One region of the Paenibacillus sp. EB106-05-06-XG162 genome, then DNA from elsewhere that is predicted to be linked to it. Evidence: riboswitches for the same ligand, from Rfam matches in the RefSeq annotation. Region 1 holds a riboswitch; each other region holds the start of a gene.
What was found. Region 1 has a riboswitch for cyclic di-GMP ahead of AC3WU2_RS07990 (class D sortase). Riboswitches for the same ligand answer to the same signal wherever they lie in the genome.
Positions count from the first base shown of each region.

Region 2: another riboswitch for cyclic di-GMP. It lies ahead of AC3WU2_RS29635 (non-ribosomal peptide synthetase); the one in region 1 lies ahead of AC3WU2_RS07990 (class D sortase).
Region 3: another riboswitch for cyclic di-GMP. It lies ahead of AC3WU2_RS17855 (MucBP domain-containing protein); the one in region 1 lies ahead of AC3WU2_RS07990 (class D sortase).

Region 1 covers NZ_JBYTDT010000002.1:472,566-474,836, forward strand. Annotated here, with positions in the region: gene AC3WU2_RS07985 (ABC transporter permease) at 1-681, shown strand, start outside; cyclic di-GMP riboswitch class I at 965-1,051, shown strand; gene AC3WU2_RS07990 (class D sortase) at 1,117-1,764, shown strand; gene AC3WU2_RS07995 (Cna B-type domain-containing protein) at 1,809-2,271, shown strand, end outside.
Region 2 covers NZ_JBYTDT010000027.1:31,409-33,679, reverse strand. Annotated here, with positions in the region: gene AC3WU2_RS29645 (DUF6080 domain-containing protein) at 1-109, shown strand, start outside; gene AC3WU2_RS29640 (copper amine oxidase N-terminal domain-containing protein) at 278-760, shown strand; cyclic di-GMP riboswitch class I at 859-951, shown strand; gene AC3WU2_RS29635 (non-ribosomal peptide synthetase) at 1,042-2,271, shown strand, end outside.
Region 3 covers NZ_JBYTDT010000008.1:92,619-94,889, reverse strand. Annotated here, with positions in the region: gene AC3WU2_RS17855 (MucBP domain-containing protein) at 1-992, opposite strand, end outside; cyclic di-GMP riboswitch class I at 1,063-1,149, opposite strand; gene AC3WU2_RS17850 (ABC-F family ATP-binding cassette domain-containing protein) at 1,678-2,271, shown strand, end outside.

The sequences.
Region 1 (2,271 bases):
TGGATATTGGTTCTTGTAAGCCCGCTTATCTCGCTCATCATCGGTTTGATGGCATCGCTCGATGATAAGCCAGCACTTATACAGTACGTTCAGTTGCAGTCCGTCGTCTTCACACTTCACGCTATGCTGCTGCTTCCGATTTTGACGGGAATATTCTCTGCGTTTGTGTGCAGATATGAACATAGCGGCGGAGGCTGGAAATCACTGCTATGCTTGCCCGTATCTAGAACGGGCTTATTTATGGCAAAGTTCAGTATTGTTGTGCTGCTGCTTGCGGTTACCCAACTGCTCATGCTCGCTTCCCTAGCTGCGTCAGTAAGCTTTCATAATATTTCCGGAGGAATGAACTGGGAGTTGACGCTTCCAGCTATCATCAGCGGTTGGGTCGCTTGTCTGCCGCTCGCGGCTTTACAATTATGGGTATCGATCGGATGGAGCAGCTTTGCCGCACCGCTGGCTATTAATGTAGCACTGACGTTGCCCAATATGCTGATCGTCAACTCTGCCCAGTTCGGACCTTACTATCCTTGGGCACAACCTTCACTGGCCATGTTGACACATAGTGAGATGGACTTCGGTGCCTTCACGCTGCCGATCGAAAATATTCTGATTACGATTACGTGCAGTTTCATTCTATTCTTCATTGGAGGATTACTGCATTTGAAGCGGAAAGAGGTATAGGGATTAGAAAGCTGAATCCTAATATATCGTAAAGAACTAGGGCAACTAGCCCTAGTTTTTTTGGGTTGAGATAAAGGATTGATATTCAAATAAGTTGACCTTTGAAAAATAATGAAAAATCTTTGAATAACATGAAAAATTTTCAGTTTTTTTATTTTCATAAATTGACATTCATATATCCGTGTTATATATTGGGTTATGCTAATGGTTCGTATATACTGTTTTGCAACACATTATCTATACTCCATGCTGTATTAAGGGTATATCTGAACTGACGGCAATTACATAATTTTGGCACCCTAATCGAAAGATTAGCTCGCAAAGCTTAGGAATCTAAGAGTTCATGACTTATGATCGTCCGGCCGCAATTAACATCGTTAATGCAGTCGGGCGTTTTTGTGTTGAAAGGACAGAAGAGGAGGGTAGAAAGGGAAAATGAACAAAAAAATCACGGCCATCCTGCTTATGGTGATCGGAATCATGTTATTGGTAACTCCAAAACTGACAGAGATGTATCAAGATTATCAGCAGGAACAGCTATTAAAGGAGTGGCAGGACAGTCTTCTTAATATTGATAGCGCAGAAGAACCTACAGAGCAAGCACAGAAGGGAGCCGTGAAGCCTACATCTACCCTTCCCGCAATCCGAGGCAGTGAAGACAATACAACAGTCAAGTCTCCAGAGCATGAAGCTGCAGAAGGAATTCTGACGATTGACAAAATAGACTTAAAGCTTCCCATCCTTCATGGAGCAACGCAAGCCAACATGAGGAAAACCGTCGCTAGTATTGCTAATACAGGCAAGGCTGGTGAAGTTGGGAATTATGCCATAGCGGGTCACCGAAATCGTACATATGGAAGGAATTTCAACAGGTTGGACGAGCTGGCTGTGGGGGATTACATCAAGGTCAATAATGGAAAAGAGCAGTTCGAATACACAGTAACGGAAAAGTTACGCGTCAAGCCAGATGAGGTGTGGGTGCTTAACCCTGACGGCAAGGATAAGGAGATTACACTTGTTACTTGTGACCCCATGATAAACCCAACGCATCGTCTGATTATTAAAGGGAAAATAATAGATTAGCCCAAATGCAGCCTAGGAGAAAACAGAAAATAGGAGGACACAGTATGAAAAGGCAGTCAAAAAGAGTATTTTCAATGTTTTTAACGCTCATGATACTTATGTTTACGATAGGTCAGAGCTTTGTACCTATGATCGCAAATGCACAAGAATTGAATACTACTGGATTTGTTGATCGTTTTACGATTGACAAAAAGGAACTAAATTATGGTGAACAGACGCAAATCACAGTGAACTTTAGTGATAAATCCGGAAATCAGATGAAGACTGGAGATACACTAACATTAACATTGCCTCCAGAATTGCAAGGATTTAGTGCATCCATCCCGTTAAAAAATGAAGAAGGCGTTGATTTTGGTACTGTTCAAATTACGCCAACAAATGTGATATGCACATTTACGGATACAGTTGAGAAACTTCAAAATATTAGAGGGCAATTTTATTTTACAGTTCGGGGTACTAATGTAGCAACGGATCAAAAGAAAGATGTTGAAACAAATTTAGATACAA
Region 2 (2,271 bases), on a different contig from region 1:
GTTTATAATCGTAACCCTAAGTAACAACATCATCAAACATATACAGACTCTAACGTATATTGAAAAGTCATATGTGGAACTGAACGTTTCCAACACGGGGAAGAAGTAAGACTAGAACGGCGTGCTATGCGGATCCGAGCGGAAACGGTCCGAACCGGGTACAAGGACAGCGAGGAGTCTTCGGCTTCTTTTGTTATTAATTGTTTATCATATTAATAATTTATAAGACAAAACGGGAGCTTGCTATCGGCAGCTCCCGTTTTGCTTCCGGAGAAAATTGCGTGCGCTGACGGATCCGGCATGGCTTGTTTCTGCTTATGATCCGAAGACACGCATTGTGATGTTTCATACGAAAGATAACAAAATTCCGGTAAAATTGCGGGAAGGGGACAAGAAGGCAACCGTGAACGGCAAATCCGTTCCGATTGACGCCGCAGTCGTGAACAAGAACGGACTGACCTATGTGCCGCTTCGGTTCATCAGCGAGACGCTTGGCGCTTATGTAAAGTATTTCGCGCAAGACAATCGTGTCATCGTCCGAAAGCCTACGGGCCAGAAAGCATATGATACGCTGATGCACGGCGATCTGACGGAAGCACGCAAGATTGCGTCAAGACTGTCAAAAATCTCGGGGGATGCGCCGCCTTTAGAGCATGGTGAAGGGTATCATCATTTTGGTTACACTTTCCCAGAAGGAGAAGTTCTACGGTTTATCTTCGATGATGCCGGATACGACTATGGTTACTATGATAATTCTTGAAAATGCATTGAAAAAAAGTGAAACATGTTGAAAAATGAAAATATCATAGTAAAATAGAATAGGTACATTGTACTAAAATCAAAACCTCTTGAACACAAATGAATAACGGGCAAATCCGTCGAAAGTCGGAGACGCAAAGCTATAGGGGCTTACATGAACAGTTATTGTTGATCAGCCAGCCAGCTGCCGAAAGTGTACTTGTTATTTCGTCAAACAACTCACCTTATTTCGGTAGAGTTGTTTTTTTGTGCTCAAATAGGGTTCAACGCAGAAGGAGTGAAATGATGTCTTTGATTCTAGCCAATATGGACACCGTACAGGAACATTGGCATAACAAATGGGAAGGTGTGGATAATAAAACATTTCTTGTCCCGGACTCGAAATCGATTGACCGCGTGAACGTGTCTACCATCAGACGCTCATTCCGGGAAAAGTCATTGCGCTCAATTCATCAAGCTTGTGATTCGGCGGGCGTAGATTTATCCACTGTATTGTACTCGTCATGGTCTATACTTCTTCATCGCTATATGCGTACCGAAGAGATCACATACGCTGCATTTTTACCTGATGAGGATAAGCTTATTGTTGTTCATATGAATATGGCTTCCTCGCATGCAATGGATGCGCTGGTGAAGCAAACCCAGGCCGTCATGAATCAAGAACGGCCGTTTTCAATGTCGCTTGGACAGCTGCAGGAGATGCAAGAGGAGACGGGATATGTACTGCCTTCCAATTCGGTAATAGGCATAGGGAAGTCGATCGAACTCTCGCATCGTGCATTGCTGCAAGAAAGCGACATTCGGCTTCAATTCACGGTCGAAGCCGAAACGATTGAAGTGGAGGCACTTTATCGGGAGTGTGCGTTTGGTAGTGCAACGGTTGAACGTTTACTCCGTCATTTAGAGAATATTTTGGTGTCGTGGTGCAACGAGCCTCATGCGGCGGTCGAATCGATTGATATCATGGACGCCGATGAGAAGGAGCATATCCTGAAGGCATTTAACCATACAGAGCAAGACTTTAAGGCAGACACGACCATTCATAGATTATTCGAGGAGCAAGTAGACCGAACGCCGGATCATGCAGCTGTAGTATGCGGTGAAGAGACACTTACCTATCGACAGCTTGACGAACAATCCAATCGATTGGCTCGAGTCCTCATGGGGCAAGGGGTACAGCGAGGGGACATCGTAGGGATTATGTCCGGCGCTTCGAAGCAGATGATCGTCTCGGTCCTCGGCATTCTGAAGGCAGGGGCGGCCTATTTGCCAATCGACCCGAATTACCCTGCGGAACGTACGAAATTCATGCTTGAAGACAGCCAGACACAGGTGCTGTTATTGACACCGGACATTCGCTCCGAACTGGCTTATGATGGCCCCGTATTGGTTGTGAGCGACGATCTGCTTGCGGGAGAATCTGTGGAAGCTGTTCCTGTGTCGTCCAGTCCGACAGATCTCGCGTATATCATTTATACGTCCGGGTCGACCGGAACGCCCAAAGGCGTCATG
Region 3 (2,271 bases), on a different contig from region 1:
GAAACCTCAGGTCCCTTGGTTTTGTCGAACATGTCGCCCATTGGATCAATGACTTTCGCATTCTGTGCAGCGTAAGAAATCTTACTGGATAATTCTTTAAAAACCTTCTCTAAATCAGAACTCGTAGATGCGTAGTAACCACGATTCTGGCTATATTTCAGTACGTTTGTCGCGTTGCTGTTGTTCCCTACTTCAAGTCCGATGGAATAGATATCAATATTGGCATCTTTAGCTAATTTAGCTTCAGAGACTGTACCTATACCATTATTATCAACTTTATACTTATTTTTCCCGTTTCCTATCGAATAGCCATAATCATATAACAAATAATCGTTACCATATCCAATAATGTCATTGTAGTTAAAATCCTGAAGCGCTTTGGAAAATGCATTGCCTTCAGACCATGTATAATCTACAACCTTTGATGCCTCAAAGCTATACGTTGGTTCTCCATCGCTTAAAAGAACAATGACTTTATTATCCGCTTTACTAGACTCCAACAGCGTTCTAGCACGGTGAATCCCCGCTTGAATATTCGTACCACCATTAGGGGAAATGGTTCCGATATCTTTCTTTAACGTTTCTTTCTGCGAGACATCCTTAAACCCCGAAACATCTGTTACGTCTCCCGCAAAAGATACAGCAGCAATTCTTGTTGCCGAATCTTTGATAAGTAATCTGTCCACGAAACTCTTTGCAGATTCAATCGCTTTGGACATCCGAGTCCCTTTCATGCTACCGGACCGGTCAATCACCAAAACCACGTCCGAACTACTCTTAATGTTCTTTCCTTCAACCGTTAGGGTTACTTTCCATTCCCCTGGCGTGCCTGTCGGTTCGGCCTTCTTCGTCAGATTGACCGCGCCTGGATTCGGCCAGACCAGATCGTTCGAAGCCGCTGCAGAGCCCGTCGATAACGTACCAGGGATGAATCCGGTGAATACGGACAAGATGAACATCCATGTCACTACAAGTCTAAAACCTCGTCTCATGTCTACCTCCTATTAATATATTATTTCAGCTCCTTGGAAACGCAAAAAAGTCCGGCTGCAATAACGATGTAATTGCAGCTGGACTATCATCGGTCAAAGACCATTAGACTCCGAGGCTTTGCGACCTAACCTTTCGGTTAGTGTGCCGAAATATATAATTCTAGTCGTTGCAGATGGACACTATGTAGGTCTAAAGTAGGATAAAGGAACTATTTACATTGACTAATATATGCTACTTATAGAAGCAAAGTCAATTGATTTTGGGATTCTTGAATCTAAAGTTATTTTAAACTACGTGATCCTTCGTTGGTTGACTCATCTGAAGAGAATTGCATATACTATAGAAGTAACCAATAAAATCTAACGCATGAGGTGGAAAGGATATGGAAATTTTGTCGACTGTTCTTAGAAGAGAATTACCTTAACACGGGAGAAGTCTGCCCATTTTTACCGTTAAAGTGAATCCGAGAACAGTAGATAAAAGCCAATCCCTTTCTTACGAAACCGATATGATCGTGGGCGAGGTGTATTCACCTCGTCTTTTTTGTATATACCACCATAGAAAAATAACGATTTCATCGTTCATACAACCATGAAGTGTTTCTTATGAAACAGAAGATTGCGAATTCTGCTGTTCTCTCGATTCAGCCGTAGCACAAGCTAAATTGAAAAGGAGAGAACACAAGTGAGTTTATTAAACATTGAAGAAGTTACCCATATGTACGGAGATAAATTGAATTTTCGGGAGATCAGCTTCCGCCTGCTGCGCGGAGAGCATGTCGGCCTGGTCGGCGGCAATGGTGCAGGGAAATCCACCCTCCTCCGTCTGCTCGCAGGCGAGATTTTGCCAGATGCCGGGCGCATCGATTGGATGCCGCAGATCAAAGTAGGCTATCTGCAGCAGCATATTCATTTGCAGCCCGGCACGACGATTGCAGCCTATCTGCAAAGCGCATTCGCGCATTTGTATGCGATCGAACGGCGCATGCTGGGCATGGCCGAGAACATGGCCGAGGCAGACAACGATCTAGACACCCTATTACGGCAATACGGCGACCTGCATAGCCAGCTTGAAGACTCGGATTTTTATCAAATCCACGCTCGGATTGAAGAGGTTGCTGCGGGACTTGGCATTCTGGATCTCGGCATGGAGCGTGATGTCAGCAAGCTGAGCGGCGGCCAACGAACGAAACTGTTGTTAGGCAAGCTGCTTCTTGAAGAACCTCATGTATTGCTGTTGGATGAGCCGACCAACTATCTCGATGATGTGCATATTGCT